Regions from separate parts of the Dehalogenimonas etheniformans genome, predicted to be linked through region 1. Evidence: riboswitches for the same ligand, from Rfam matches in the RefSeq annotation. Region 1 holds a riboswitch; the other holds the start of a gene.
What was found. Region 1 has a riboswitch for cyclic di-GMP ahead of HX448_RS00730 (M6 family metallopeptidase). Riboswitches for the same ligand answer to the same signal wherever they lie in the genome.
Positions count from the first base shown of each region.

Region 1 (7,381 bases):
AAGGAAGCCATGCCCCGGTCGAGCTCTACGGCGATGACTTTGCCGGCACGCTCAGCGAGGGCGCGGGTGAGCACCCCCAGGCCGGGGCCGACCTCGACGATGGTATCGGATCGGGAGATATCTGCGGCAGAGACGATCTTGTCCAGTATGCTCCGGTCGATTAAGAAGTTTTGACCAAGGCCCTTCCTGGCGGAAAGATTGTACCTTTCCAACAGGGCGCGGGCCTCGGACATGAGGGATGTCGGCGAGGTCATGGCTTAACGGCCGATCTCCAACCGATCGATCAGACTCTGCGGCAGGCCCGCCCGGGTCATCTTGGCTTGAGTCGCCTCGAGGTTGTAGGGGATACGCCGGAGATGCATCGTTTGAGTATCGACATCGTAGAGGGCATAAGCGGCGCGGAAGTCTCCGTTTCTCGGCTGGCCGACACTGCCGGGGTTGACGATGAACCGCCCTTCGGCGATGGGTCTCGGTTCGCAGGGCCGGAATGGCATGAACCGCACGTTGCCGTCCTGTTCCCGTTTGTACACCGCCGGGACGTGGGTGTGGCCGACGCAGGCGTGGGGAGTTTCCAGTAAGCCGAAGTTATGTTCCGCCTGCTGCACCGTCATCAGGTACTCATCGGCTGGGTGTTCGGGGGTGCCGTGGACCAGGGTGAAGCCGTGACGATGCATCGAGATGGGCAGAGAGGCAAGGTAATCGCGGTCACATTTTCGGAGCTGGCTCATAGTCCACGTCAAAGCGGCGGCGGCTTCGGGGTTGAAGTAATCGGTGGGAAAGAGACCGATGCTGGCGAGGTCATGGTTGCCGGCCACAGCCACCATCGGCAGATCGAGCAGGAGGTCAAGACAGCCACAGGGGTCGGGTCCGTAATTGACCAAATCGCCGAGAAGCCAGAACTCTTCGGCGCCGCCATTCCTATCGATATCGTCGAGGACGACTTTGAGAGCCTCCAGGTTGGCGTGGATGTCGGCGAGCAGAGCGTATTTCATGCTGGCCAAATATTACCATAGTTGGGAGTTCACAGTTATTAGTTTGATGCTCTGTGTTTTGTGTAAAAACGACTGAAACGACTCGTTGATGTTTGGCGTGAAAACGAATGAAACGAATCCTGCCCTCAGCGCACGTTCGCCTCGAGAATCGCAAGAGACGATTGTTTGTACAGGTGTTCTGATAATCACGGGTGATATTATAGCACCGACGTTCTTGTGGCTGTCAAGCGTTTCGTGTCGTTTTTGGGGGAATATTTTTTCGAAAGCTGTCAGCAACCAGACTGCGAGATCAGACCTCACATTATTCGATCGGTGTACTGTTCGGGGATGCTTGCCACGGACTACCAACTGGCAGTCCTCGCAAAGACAGAATGGGGGATAAAGCAATGGGGCAGAACTGAGATTCTTCGCTACGCACAGAAAGACAAACCAAGAAAGACTCTATATTCTTCCGGGATGATTACTATCCCGATTTCATCGAGGACGGGCAGCCTGGATCACTTTGCGGGCTCGCGAGACAGGTTGGGAGCAAAGTCAGAACCGAGATTCTTCGTTGCACTCAGAATGACAGATGGGAAAAAAGAGAGGGAGCCCCGTCGGGGCTCCCTCTCTTTTAACAACTTAGCGGATCTATTTGATGTGGATACCGCCGCGGGGGTCAACCTGGAAGTTGTAGTCGGCGTAACTTGCTACGCCTATCTCGGCTTTATAGGTGACTAAAACTAGCAATTGGGTATAGTTGTCAAACATCTGCCTAATGCTGTCCCAGTCAGATACAAATCCTCCATCGAGAATATTCAGAACCTTGTATTCAGTGACGCCCTTACGAATTCGCTCACCAAGCAAAGAAACCGAATAATCGTTTGATATACCGAGAACCTGGTTGAGGCTCATGAAACCGGACGTAGAGGAACCATCCGAGATGAGAGTGTCATCAACGTATATATTATCGATGAACCACCCCTCAAGAGCAGTAGCCCAGTCGGTCATATACCTGAATCCTACGAGAATATCCTGACCTGCATAGACGCTCAGATCAAAACTCATGTTTATGGTTCCATCTGAAGTACCGGTAAGTCCGGGGAGGTTGGCTATGATATTTGGGTGGGCACTAGGATCATGGTCCGAAATGGTGTAGGAATTAACTAGGCTAGTCCATGTTTGTCCATCGTCGGTCGAAACCTGGACGAAGCCGAAATCCCAAAACTCTTCGATATCATATTCGGTATCAAAAGTCAGGATCCCACCACCTTGGGTTTCAAAAATCGCCCAATTATCGAGAAGATCCCCAGTGCCTCCCCAAAGCTTGCCATCCACCGATGTCCAGGTAATGGGATTGAAAGCGAAACCATTGAACTTAAGGTTAGCAATTTGTTCATAACCCCATACCAGGAGGTAATCAGTTCCCCATGGAGGCGCGCCAGGGCTTGCGAAGGCTTCAGGATTGGGCTTACCAGCGTGGCCGACATTTACCTGGAAGTCAGGGAAGAGATCGAAAGATCCTTTTTGGTACAAGGCTAAACGAAATTGCTGGTAGAATTCATCAAAGGTGTTATCAACAGCCTGTCCTTGGAAGGCTGCGTTGACGCCGGCAATACCGTTGGCCTGTTCGTGGAACAAGGCCTGTGTGAATTCAGTTCCATATTCTTGATTCAACAGGATCTGGAAGAGCGCCGCCTGACCATAATCGGTGAGGATTTCATCATCACCCTGGTCACCCCAGACAACCAGTGAGTTTTCGGGATTGGCGGCAGCGGCATCAAGGTGTCCTTGCAACGAAGGCGTGTAACCGCAGACGATCTCGGCGTATTCCGCCATACCTTCATTGATAAAGGTATCTTCATCTGAGTCGTAGTCATCGTGGAGCAGATGCTGCCACTCATGAGCAAAGACTCCTTCATAAAGATACGGGCGCCATTTTGATTGATCCGGATTTGGATGAGGATTAGGCCCCATACGATTGGCCCAATCATAAGCGTCTATGCTAATGATGTTGCGGTCAAAATAGGTCTCGAACGATGGTGAATAAAAGCCTGCGATGTATATTGGGTAAGTCGAGTCGTAGTAGTTTTCATCCCGGATATTACTGACCAGGACGATATTTCTTCCGGTGGAGTCAAAATAGTAATCTTCGGGTAGACCCAACAGTGATGGTAAGTATGCGTTGCTTCCGTCATGAGCATCGGCGGTACCGAAATATGCGCTCTCTTTTGGCAGGATATTATTATCAAATTGGCCGAGGATGTATGAAATCTGGTCCTGAGTGAGCTCCGGTTTGGCCCTCGAATCTCCCGCCGGCCAGGCAAGGTTTGCTTGTACCCAAACCTGAGTCTTTGAAGAATCGGCAACTAAATCGAAATATGTGGCTTGATATTGACCAGTATAATCGTTGAGAATCAAGAAAATTTTTGTATCCAATACTGTAAGTGCGGAAGCCGTGGCGGAACCTCCACCACTTTGTTGATCATCTTTAACGATCCGATCTGCGGTGGGTTCCCATTGCCTGATCTTAGGCCCAACGTCTGTCGCCTCATAAGTGATCTTGGCGGCAGAAACCGGAATAGACGCGGGAAGCATGAACACCAGGGCGCCGAGGACCAATAGGATACTGACTGGTAACGACATTCTGCGCTTGAACACTAGAACCTCCTCCTTTTTAGTCTATTTAAACGCAAAAACCGACCTGGATCAGGCCGGTTTCACTGTTAGCTCGCTGCCGCCCAAGTGACCATCTACAAGCGGCAGTTCAAAGCTCCTGAAATTACAATTGTAAGCCCCGGAACCAGTCGTTTCAAGATATCCAATCATCATCATAACTCACCAATAGTCACTATTTATGAGGAATGATATCGTTGGGGTATCCGGATTAAAAAAATGAGACGGGCTCCGCGATAACCGCGGAGCCCGTCGTAGGCTATTTCTTTTCCAGGGTCTGGTCGTCGAGGGCGGCACCGGGGGCGTTGGTCTTGACCGATTCGATGCCATTCATCGCGGAGGCCTTGCTCTTGTAACCTTCCGATGTGGCGATGATCTGGCCGTTGGAGGCCATCAGTTTGAACCGGAACTCTCCTGCCTTGTCCTTGTAGAGCTGGAACTTACCTGCCATGGTTTCTCCTTCCGTTTTTCTAGCTAGGTATCCTAGCGTAGCTCTGAAGTACAGTTAGGGCAGCGGGTAGCCTTGATCGGGATGGATGTCGTGCAGTAGGGGCAGTCCTTGGTGGTGGGTGCAGCCGGCGTGGCGGCGGCAGCCTTTTTGGCGGCCTCGCGGGCGGCGATCATATTGAGGGGCTTGACTACCACGAAGAAGATGGCGGCAGCGACGATCAAAAAGCTGATGATGACATTAATAAAAACACCGAAGTTCATAGTGACAGCCCCCGCGGCCTGAGCGGCAGCCAGCGAATCGTACGGTCCAGCGGTGGCGCCCTCTTTGAGGATGGCGTACATGTTGGTGAAGTCGACGCCACCGAGGAGCATACCAATAGGCGGCATCAGGATGTCCTTAACGAAGGAGTTGATTACGGCGCCGAAGGCTGCGCCGATGACAATACCGACGGCCAGATCGACGACATTGCCGCGCATGATAAAGGTCTTGAATTCTTTGAGCATATGCCTCCTTTTGCGTTTATTTTTGTACCTATATTACGACCGGCATGAGCCTAAATCAAGAGGGTTTACGATTATTTTTTTTCACAAATGCCGCCCATGTCCGCAGCTTGAAAAAATCCGGATAAAGCAGGACTACAGCCAGGGCGGCAACGAGCAGGACCAGGTCAACGGCTAGGGCGCCTGCAGGAGTCAGGTAGCCGAAAATCCTCTCCCAAAAGCCGAAACAGTCGCCGCAGTGGGCAAACTTGCCGATGCCCTGGGCGATAGCCCAGACGTTGTTAGCGATAAAACCCAAGGCCAGGACGACCGTCCCCAGAGCGGCCAGGCGAGGCAAGAAGCCTGCCAGGAGCATCGTTCCGAGGATTATCTCTACCCAGGGCACGACGCGGCTGAAAAAGGTCGCCAGCTGTGGAGTATAGAAGGTGCCCATCATTGCCTCGGCGAATTCGGACTGGCCAGGCAGTTTACCGGTACCGGCGAACAACAGGGTAGCACCGACGAAGACGGCGCAAATGATGACGACGATGCCTCTCAGCTTCATAGTTATTTATTGAGTTCAGAATCGATCGCCGAGGTAAAAACATCCAAGGCCTGGACGCCGACGATGCGCGTATCGTTGACGAAAATGGTGGGTAGGTTGTCGATGTTGAGCTGACCGGCGGCTATTGTGTTGTCGGTGACGGCCTGGCGATACTTGCCGCTCTCCAGGCTAGAGTTGAAGGTCCCGGTGTTCAGCCCCAGAGAGACCGCCGCAGCCTCGAGCGCGGACAGGGTGTACGCATCAGCTCCGATGTTGTTCCAGGCGGTCAAAATGCTATCGCGGTATTGAGAGTATTTACCCTGATCGCTAGCGCAAAGCATCGCCTGAGTGGCCAATGAAGAAGCTGGGCCTATGCTGGAGGTATATTTGGTTTCGATGGATACCTGCGGATTACTTCCGTATTTTGTATTTAATTGCGGTTCGATCTCGGTGTAGAGCCGGTAGCAGGCATGGCACTGAGGATCGCTGTATATGACGATTTTGACTTTAACCCCAGGGCTCGGAGATGATGGCGGGGTAGTTGTTTCGGAGTGAGAACAACCAACAGCACCGAGCGTAATAATCAAAAATATAGCGAATACTACCCTGGAAAGTCCTGTCAAAACATCCCTCTCCGAACATGCGAGTTAGCACAATGATAGTCTCAAATAAACGCGGTTTCAAACGAGTTTGACCGAATATCGAAGAGGGAGGCTCTCCCGAGAGCCTCCCTCTTCATTACCACTTTGTTTGGATTACTTCTTGCCGCCTTTAGGTGCTAACAGACCTACCGAGTTGCTGCAATCCGCAAACGGGATGTTTGCAGTATCTTTTGCAGCCCCCGGAGTAGCACGTTGGGTGGGTGGCAGGCTGGGATCGAAGGCTACGTCATCGCCACTATTGTTGTAGGTATCAAGAACCGAATTCAACGTATTGATGGCGGTGATGTCGTCACCATAGAGAATGGCCGCGATTTCAGCCGCGCTGTAACCGGCGGGCAGCGGAGCTCCACCCGGAGTAACGCTGTTCAGGATGGCTGCCAAGGCCTGTTGAGAAGCAATCATCCGAGCCTGACACAGTGCATCGCGTTTTGAGCCGTCTGAGTTCTTGGCATTGTTACCCCAGAACACACCCATCAGGTCATCGATGTTGGTGATCGGGGGGAGCCAACCGAGGTCGATGGAACCAAGATTGTCGTCGGCAACCATGTCACCGGTGTAGGTGTCGAAGATGTACTCGGTGAACCAAAGATGGGTAGCCCAGAAACCTTGAGTTCGGGTGAAGAAGTTGACCTCGACGATAAAGGTGTCAAACTCGCTATCAAAGGAGACATCAGGATCTTCCGGATTGTAGTCGACGGGATTGCCGAGAGGATCGGTTCCGTGACCCCAAACCTCAAAGGTGGTTGTCTCCGAGATAGTGTAGGTAACCTGCCATGTCCATGATTCTCCGGGGTCCATGATATCGTCTGAATTTCCGCCGGAGAAACCTGTGACATCAGACCAATCGTAGCTGTCGAACACTGTTTCTACGCCGCCAACAAGCAACCTAACGTGAATATGAGCGTCGGTAAGCGGAACATCACCGTCATTAGTATCGGTGATGGTCAGTTCGACGTTGCCGGTAAGTGTGTCGTAGACATATACGACTGTGCTCATGGTGGTGTTGGGCAGTTTGATGGTGTTGGTGATAGTGCTGGTTGCGCAGGTGGCGCCAGCGCTGACTTCCACATCGCCTCCACCAGTAACCGTCCACATGATCCCCGGGTCACTCTCAGTGACATTGTATGTACCAGGGATTAGGTTGTTGAGTGTCCAAGGCGAACCTGACAAAACGCCGTTAGTCACTACGAAGTCATGGGAGGTACCACCTGGATAAGACGGACCAGTCACTGTGGCGGTAAAGGTGACGTTGATGGTATCGGGGAACACATAACCGGTGAGGTCGACAACCTTGGTGACGGTGAGGCAGCCGTCGGCGAAGGTATTGACCACGGTGGCCGTGGCGCAAGTAGCGCCGGCCGAGACGGCCACGACGCCGAGGCCGCTGGTGTTGCTCCAGCCGGCGGGCAGGGTGGGCTCGGTCAGGGTGTAGTTGCCGGGGATAAGGTTATTAAGGGTCTGCGGATTGGTGCCGGTGATGGCGCCGTCAGTCAGGGTGAAGGTGAGGTCGGTGCCGGCCGGGTAGGACGGGCCGACGACATGGATGACGAAGCTGCCATCGAGGGCGGCGGGATTGACTACATCCTGGACGACGGACT
Region 1 covers NZ_CP058566.2:130,994-138,374, forward strand. Annotated here, with positions in the region: gene rsmA (16S rRNA (adenine(1518)-N(6)/adenine(1519)-N(6))-dimethyltransferase RsmA) at 1-254, opposite strand, end outside; gene HX448_RS00725 (metallophosphoesterase family protein) at 258-992, opposite strand; gene HX448_RS00730 (M6 family metallopeptidase) at 1,623-3,632, opposite strand; cyclic di-GMP riboswitch class II at 3,675-3,757, opposite strand; gene HX448_RS00735 (YegP family protein) at 3,907-4,098, opposite strand; gene mscL (large conductance mechanosensitive channel protein MscL) at 4,131-4,601, opposite strand; gene HX448_RS00745 (DoxX family protein) at 4,657-5,142, opposite strand; gene HX448_RS00750 (DsbA family protein) at 5,145-5,744, opposite strand; gene HX448_RS00755 (hypothetical protein) at 5,877-7,381, opposite strand, start outside.

Region 2 (7,381 bases), 370 kb from region 1:
TGGTTGTCAACTGATCCAAGAGTTCCATTTTATCCTCTCATGAAGCCTCTTGACCTGAGGACAAGCGCCCGATCAGATTTTTTCAACCGAACGCTTGTCTTTCTCAATTCGGTTTCGTTTATTTATTTGTTTATAGTTGGATGTCACCCAGCTTATTCAGTGCGACGCCCGCCCTTAAGGTTGTCGGTAAGGGTTTTAAAAGCGTCCCATTTACCATCCCGGGCAAGCTTTGCCTGCTCCGGCCATGTTCCCGGATCGGCAATAGCGAAGCGAGTCCCACCCGTGTTGAGGATGGTTTGCAGACGTTGCACGCTTGTCGTAGCTAGTTGGGCAAAGGTATGGATGCCGTTCTGGTTCAGGAGCTCGCCGATCTTCAATCCAATCCCTTCGATGATCGTCAGGTCATCGGGCTTGAAAGCTGCTAATTCTTTGTGTAGGCGTTCGATTTCGACGTTTTGTTGTGCTGTCTTGGTTTGACAAGTATCGAGATCAGCCTTTATCCCTTTCATGCTCCCGACCTGTGCCCTCAGCGACTCCATTTCGACATTGGCGCCATCGAGGCGCATTTTCAGATCCTTCGCCGTGCTCAATTGTGCCCTTAGAGAATCCAATTCGACATTGGCGCCATCTAAGCGTGCCTGAAGGTCTTTCATCCCGGCCAATTGCGATTGCAGCCCGGATATCTGGCCATTGGCGCCATCGAGGCGCATTTCCAGGTCCTTCGCCGTGCTCAATTGTGCCCTTAGAGAATCCAATTCGACATTGGCGCCATCTAAGCGTGCCTGAAGGTCTTTCATCCCGGCCAATTGCGATTGCAGCCCGGATATCTGGCCATTGGCACCATCGAGGCGCATTTTCAGGTCCTTCGCCGTGCTCAATTGTGCCCTTAGAGAATCCAATTCGACATTGGCGCCATCTAAGCGCGCCTGAAGGTCTTTCATCCCGGCCAATTGCGCCTGTAGTTCTGATATCTGGCCGTTGGCGCCGTCCAGGCGAGCACTTAAGGCTTTCATGTTCCCAAGTTGCGTTTTCAGTGCCTCGGTCTCGCTGTTCGCAGCTTCCAGGCGGGCTTGTAAACCCTGATTTCCTGATACTTGGGTTTTCAGTGAAAAATTCTCTTTGTTAGCCAGTTCAAGTTTTTCCTGGATGGCAGCTTTAGAACTTTTGCGGTTTGGGTCCAAGATGTAGTTGATTAACAGATAAAGAAGAAAACCAAGGAATAGGGCGCCGATCAGGAAAGCTAGCCAGTTCATTCCAAATCTCCTTATGCGACTATTCAGTGAATAAACGTCCTATTGATTTGGACAAAAACAAACCCTTCGCACACAAATTGCGCTTAACCGATTGACTTATCGAGAGGAAATTCTTTACTTTGTTTTCTGCCCTGGTTTAAACGTGGCCACACAGGCGTTGCTACAGAATTGGTAATCTTTGTCTCCGATTGTTTTCTTTACTATGCCGCCTGGTTTCATCAATTTACCGCAGGCGTCGCAAGTCACATCCACCTTATTCATTACTTTGCCAGCGGCTTGTTTGCCCTGTGCAGCCATTTCCTTCCCTTTGTCGGCGATTTTTTTAAGATCCATGTCTCCTCCTTTTGTATTCTAGAGCACCATTCAACACAATCATACTCTTTATAAAGTGAAAAACACCGTCCTAAAGGACTAATCATGGTTGTACTTTAGGGCAGAATTCATACATAGTTTATTCATGAATTTAAAGACGGTGCTCCTGACCAGCAATTATCTCTTGCTATGTCGTGATTTCAGGAGTAAGGTTATACAAAATACATAAGACGGGAAAAAAGGAGGGTAAATGCTCAAAGAATTCAAGACGTTCATCATGCGTGGCAATGTCGTCGACCTGGCAGTCGGCATTGTCATCGGCGCAGCCTTCGGCGCCGTCATCAACTCCTTCGTCACGGACATTTTGATGCCGCCGATTGGTATGCTCCTCGGTGGAGTCGACTTCACCAATATGTATGCCATCCTCAAGGAAGGCGCTACCTCCGGGCCGTATGATTCACTGGCCGCCGCCCAGGCTGCGGGCGCCGTCACCATGAATTTCGGTCTATTTATCAACGTCCTTATCAGCTTTATAATCGTCGCCGCGGCTATCTTCTTCGTGGTGGTCAAGCCGCTCAACATGATAGCCGCCAAAGAGGCCGCCAAGAAGGCTGCCGCCGCTACTCCCGCTGCCGCGACCACCAAGGACTGCCCTTACTGTGCTACGACTATTTCGGTCAAGGCTAAAAGATGTCCCAATTGCACCTCGGAACTACGCTAGAATACCTAGCTAGGAAATAACGAGAAGGAGAAAACATGTCAAGCATTGTAGAAATCGAGGGAATCGGTCCAAAATTTGCGGAAAAGTTGAAGGCAATTGGAATTAACACAGTCGAGAAATTGTTAACTTCCGGGGCCTCTGCGAAGGGTAGAAAAGAGCTAGCAGAAAAGACCCAAATCAGTGATGCCTTAATTCTGGAATGGGTCAATCGGGCTGACCTGTTTAGGATAAAAGGAGTAGGTGAGGAATTCAGCGATCTACTTGAAGCTGCTGGCGTCGACACGGTTAAAGAATTGGCCCAACGAAAACCTGAAAATCTCTTGGCAAAACTGGTTGAGGTGAACAAAGAGAAACAGTTAGTACGCCGCTTGCCCTATGCTACCTCGGTAGCTGATTGGGTCAAGCAGGCCAAGGAATTGCCGCGTGTCGTGGAGTATTGATTAAATCCGCGTATAGGAGTCAAATAAGAAATGGCCAAGCAGGAAAAAGACCCGCGAGGGAAAGCAAAAGGAAAGTCCTCCGCACCCGGTCAAATTAAGCAAGCCGGAGAGAAGGCTATTGGCAAAGCCAAAGGTAAAGCTAAGAAAGACTCCGAGTAATCATTCCGTCCTAAGGGGTAGCTTATTCGGCTACCCCTTAGGACGGAAGTGTTTTATTCCCCACCCTCAAGCCTCAGCACGTTGGATTACTCTAGGCTATTGGTGCACCTCGAAGTTGTTTCAAGCAATTCGACAAGTATTTTTTTGTAGGAGAAATAAATGGGGATTCTATCTTGGATTTTTGTAGGTCTTGTAGCAGGTGCTTTAGCCAAATTAATCATGCCTGGCAAGGATCCAGGGAATATTATAGTAACTATACTCATCGGTATCGCTGGTGGTTTGATTGGTGGCTTTATCGGAAATTTGTTGGGAATAGGTTCAGTCACTGGATTTAATCTAACCACCCTATTGTTAGCAACGGGCGGAGCATTACTATTATTATTCGGTTGGAGACAATTGAAAAATAAATAGTTTCCTAAGCGAGTGGTGAAGGATTCGTAATTTAAAGGTGTTGGCGAAGAGGTTAGTGACCTACTTGAAGCTGCAGGCGTCGATATGGTTAAAAAACTAGGCCAACGGAAACCTGAAAATCTCTTGGCAAAACTGGTTGACGCGAACAAAGAGAACAATTGATACGCCGTTTACCCCACGCTACCTCGGTAGCTGATTGGGTTAAGCAAGCCAAAGAATTGCCGCGTGTCGTGGAATATTGATCCCAAGAATTGTTAGAAATGCATCTGTAGATACTAACCACAAAAAGAATCAAGACCCCAAGGTGGAAGGAAAAGCCCTTGCGCCAGAAAGATACAACAATCTGGTGAAAAGGAGAACCGGCAAAGCTCAGAGAGAAGACAAGAACTAACTCCTATCGTACAGTCGTCGGTTAGCCGGAGGGCATCCATCAAAGAGATGCCCTCCTTAAATTTTTAAAATTTCGTTCTGTGCGAATGGTACTCCGTAAATTGACGACCCGTGGAAGCCGCTCGACAATATCTAAGTTTATATTGAAGATGGTTAGATTGCCGTCTAAAGCAAAACTGCAGAATATTGTTATTATCATTAATAATAATTAGCACTATATTCCTACTTATGAACAAAAGTAATCATACTAAGGTAGTATTGTCAATCATCCTGACAAAAATGGATAATTTGAGTTACTAAGTATAAAAGAATAAATAGATGAGGCTGTGAACTGCCACCTTTATCTGGTCACTTGGGTGGTGGGGAGCCAATAGTGAAACCGACATTAGAAGGATCATGTCGGTTATTTTATTTTTAGCACAATCTTTTTAAAGGAACTGATATGTGTGGCATCGTTGGTTACATTGGGAACAAATCCGCTCAGTTTGTACTGCTGAGGGCAATGGAACAGCTGGAATACCGGGGTTATGACTCATCGGGTATTGCAGTACTAGATGATGTAATTAACGTTTATAAGGGTGCTTGCCGGGTCGGCAATCTAAGAAATTCATCTCCCAGGTTTGTGGGTACCGTCGGAATCGGGCATACCCGCTGGGCCACCCACGGAGAACCTTCGAAAGTCAACGCTCATCCCCATCTTGATTGCGGCGGCAAAATTGCTCTGGTCCATAACGGCGTCGTTTCAAACTATCGACCATTGAAGGAGAAGCTGATTGCCGAAGGCCACGTATTTCTTTCGGAGACCGATACTGAGGTCATCCCTCATCTGATAGAAAAGCATTACACAGGAAACCTCGAACAGGCATTGGCGGAAACCATTGTCCAGTTAAAGGGCTCCTATGCGATTGTCGCGATCGCTGAAGGCGAACATAAGCTGGTATTTGCCCGCCAGCAGAGCCCCCTGGTCATCGGCATCGGAGAGAGTGAGATCTTAGTTGCGTCTGACATCCCACCTCTTCTAGAACACACTAACAAGGTGATTTACCTTGAAGACGGTGAAATCGGTGTTGCCGACCAAAATAGCTTGAAAATTTTGAAAAATGGCAAAGAGACAACCAGGGCTATCGTTCCAATTGATTGGTCTGCCGATCAGGTTGAGAAGAATGAATTTGAACATTTCATGCTTAAAGAGATATACGAACAACCTAGGATAATCAACCAGGCTCTTGAGGGTTTTTTCCACCGAACTGCTCCGGTAATCGACGCTGAGTTTATGCGATATAAAAAGGGTAAAGGACTTTTGATTTTCGCCTGTGGCACGTCCTACCATGCAGGTTTAATTGGAAAATATGTTATCGAAGAATTGTTGGACATACCTGTTCGGGTGGAGTTGGCATCAGAGGTCAACCACCGTGAACGCACTATTCCTGTCGCCAATGTCATCGCTATCACCCAATCTGGGGAGACCGCTGACGTTTTGACGTCGCTCAGTAGATTAAAACAAGCGGGCTGCGCCACCTTGGCCATCACTAATGTCAAAGGCAGTTCTGTTACTCAATTGGCCGACAAGGTCACCTACACCCATGCTGGCCCAGAATTCGGTGTGGCTGCCACTAAAACCTTCATCGCCCAACTTATGGAACTTTATCGACTTGCTTTGCTGCAACAGGACACGGAAGAGAACTTGCGCGAGCAACTGATAGTCCGGTTGAGCCAACTTCCGGACTTAGTGCAAAGTGTAATTGACAATCAAGATCAGATAAAAGCCTGTTCGCGCTATTTAACGCGGTTCTCAAATGTCTTTTTTATTGGTCGAGGCATCAATTATCCGGTCGCCCTCGAGGGGGCTCTGAAGCTTAAAGAGATCAGTTATATCCATGCCGAGGGTTATGCCGCGGGTGAACTGAAACACGGTCCGTTCTCTCTGCTGCAACAAGATACCCCTGTGGTCGCCATAGTTAATCGGGACGCCTGTTATGATGCAATGGTTACCAATATAAAAGAAATAAAGTCTCGCAAAGCGCCTGTGATTGCTTTGGTACAGGAGACCGATACTGAAATTCCAGGACTGGTCGATTTCACGATCCGAATCCCAGTCACGCATACTCTCCTATCGCCAATAATTAATACCGTTGCTCTGCAATTATTAGCTTATTTCGCGGCCAAATTCCGTGATTGCCCGATTGATTTCCCGAGAAACTTAGCTAAGAGCGTCACGGTCGAATAAACGATGGATCATCTGGTTTCTATTCTTTCTACCCCGAGAACTCGGATAATTTCTATTACGTTGATTGTTCTTCTTTCGGGTGTAATTTCCTTAGTAGGATGCGCATTAGTTCCTTCAGGTTCGACGAACGGAGAAACTAGTTACAGGACTATCAGATATTCCGATCTGCCTACCGAAGCCAAAACTACCCTGCATCTGATTGACATCCGGGGACCCTTCCCCTTCCCGCAAGACGGTTCCGTGTTCAATAATTTCGAAATGCTACTTCCCAAAAAGGGATCAGGCTATTACCATGAGTACACAGTCATTACTCCGGGATCGAGTGACCGAGGACCGCGAAGGATTGTGATCGGCGCCAACGGAGAATCTTATTATACAGACGACCATTATGCTAGTTTCAGGTTGATTGTGAGATGAACGTGATAGACTTTAATGTGTTATTCAGTTCAACAACAAACTCGGGCCTATACTCGGCGGATACCAAATATGGGAAGTCAGAGATTCGACAGGCAACCGAAAAGTATGGTTTCGAAATGACGTCCCTTAGTTTTGATCGAATCAGCACGAAACTGGGTTTTCTAAGGCGGGTTGCCAAAGTATTTCATTTCCCAGTCTACTTCGGACATAACTGGGACGCCCTCAAAGACAGCCTTACTGATCTTTCGTGGAAACCTGCCAAGGGCTACGTCATTCTAATTACTCACTTTCAATCCCTTAAGAACAAAATGCCTGAGGACTTTGAGGTTATTAAGGAAATTTTTCGATCCAGCGCTTCGTATTGGAAGGATCAAGGTAAACCTTTTTTCGTCATCTTATTGGATGGATGAAGTAAAATCTCCAAAAGCGTTATTAGAACAATCTGACGGATTGTATGGTGGTTGTAACTGGAGGGGTGTCCAGTCCTCGTCAGTTCAGCATATCCAACAACTTAAGACAGGAAGCTGAATTTCTGGCTTAAAATATTTTTTGAAAATGGCACCAAAAACGACACGAGACGCTTGACACTCACGAGAACGCCGGTGCTATAATATCACCCGTGAATATCAGAACACCTGTACAAACAACCGTCTCCCGCGATTCTTGAGGCGAACGCACACTGAGGGCAGGATTCGTTTCATTCGTTTTAGCGCCAAGCATCAACGAGTCGTTTCAATCGTTTTTGCATTCTTCACCGGATGGGGATATGGCACGAGGGACGAATCGGCATTTCGTATTTCGATATTCGAAATCCGGATTTGTGGCAGATTGGTTTTCCTTCGTTTTTGGAAACGAATCCCACGATTGAGCTAAAGCTAAAAATGGATGATTCATTTCTCTATAAAACTTTTCAGCAGAAAAAACGAAAACGAATCTTACCGGCACGAAAAAGGGGAGCGGTTCTTGCGAACCGCTCCCCTTAAACTGCACTCCCTTCAGCTTCCCTCTCCCGCGACTGGTAGAGGGATAGGAGGGCGAGGTTAAGCCGGTA
Region 2 covers NZ_CP058566.2:1,829,309-1,836,689, reverse strand. Annotated here, with positions in the region: gene HX448_RS09195 (DUF2780 domain-containing protein) at 1-28, opposite strand, end outside; gene HX448_RS09190 (hypothetical protein) at 153-1,253, opposite strand; gene HX448_RS09185 (TRASH domain-containing protein) at 1,368-1,586, opposite strand; gene mscL (large conductance mechanosensitive channel protein MscL) at 1,816-2,286, shown strand; gene HX448_RS09175 (DUF4332 domain-containing protein) at 2,322-2,726, shown strand; gene HX448_RS10620 (hypothetical protein) at 2,757-2,885, shown strand; gene HX448_RS09170 (GlsB/YeaQ/YmgE family stress response membrane protein) at 3,045-3,296, shown strand; partial or broken gene HX448_RS10730 (DUF4332 domain-containing protein) at 3,342-3,458, shown strand; cyclic di-GMP riboswitch class II at 3,997-4,080, shown strand; gene glmS (glutamine--fructose-6-phosphate transaminase (isomerizing)) at 4,129-5,913, shown strand; gene HX448_RS09155 (guanyl-specific ribonuclease) at 5,917-6,330, shown strand; gene HX448_RS09150 (barstar family protein) at 6,327-6,740, shown strand; gene nrfD (NrfD/PsrC family molybdoenzyme membrane anchor subunit) at 7,371-7,381, opposite strand, start outside.
Region 2: another riboswitch for cyclic di-GMP. It lies ahead of glmS (glutamine--fructose-6-phosphate transaminase (isomerizing)); the one in region 1 lies ahead of HX448_RS00730 (M6 family metallopeptidase).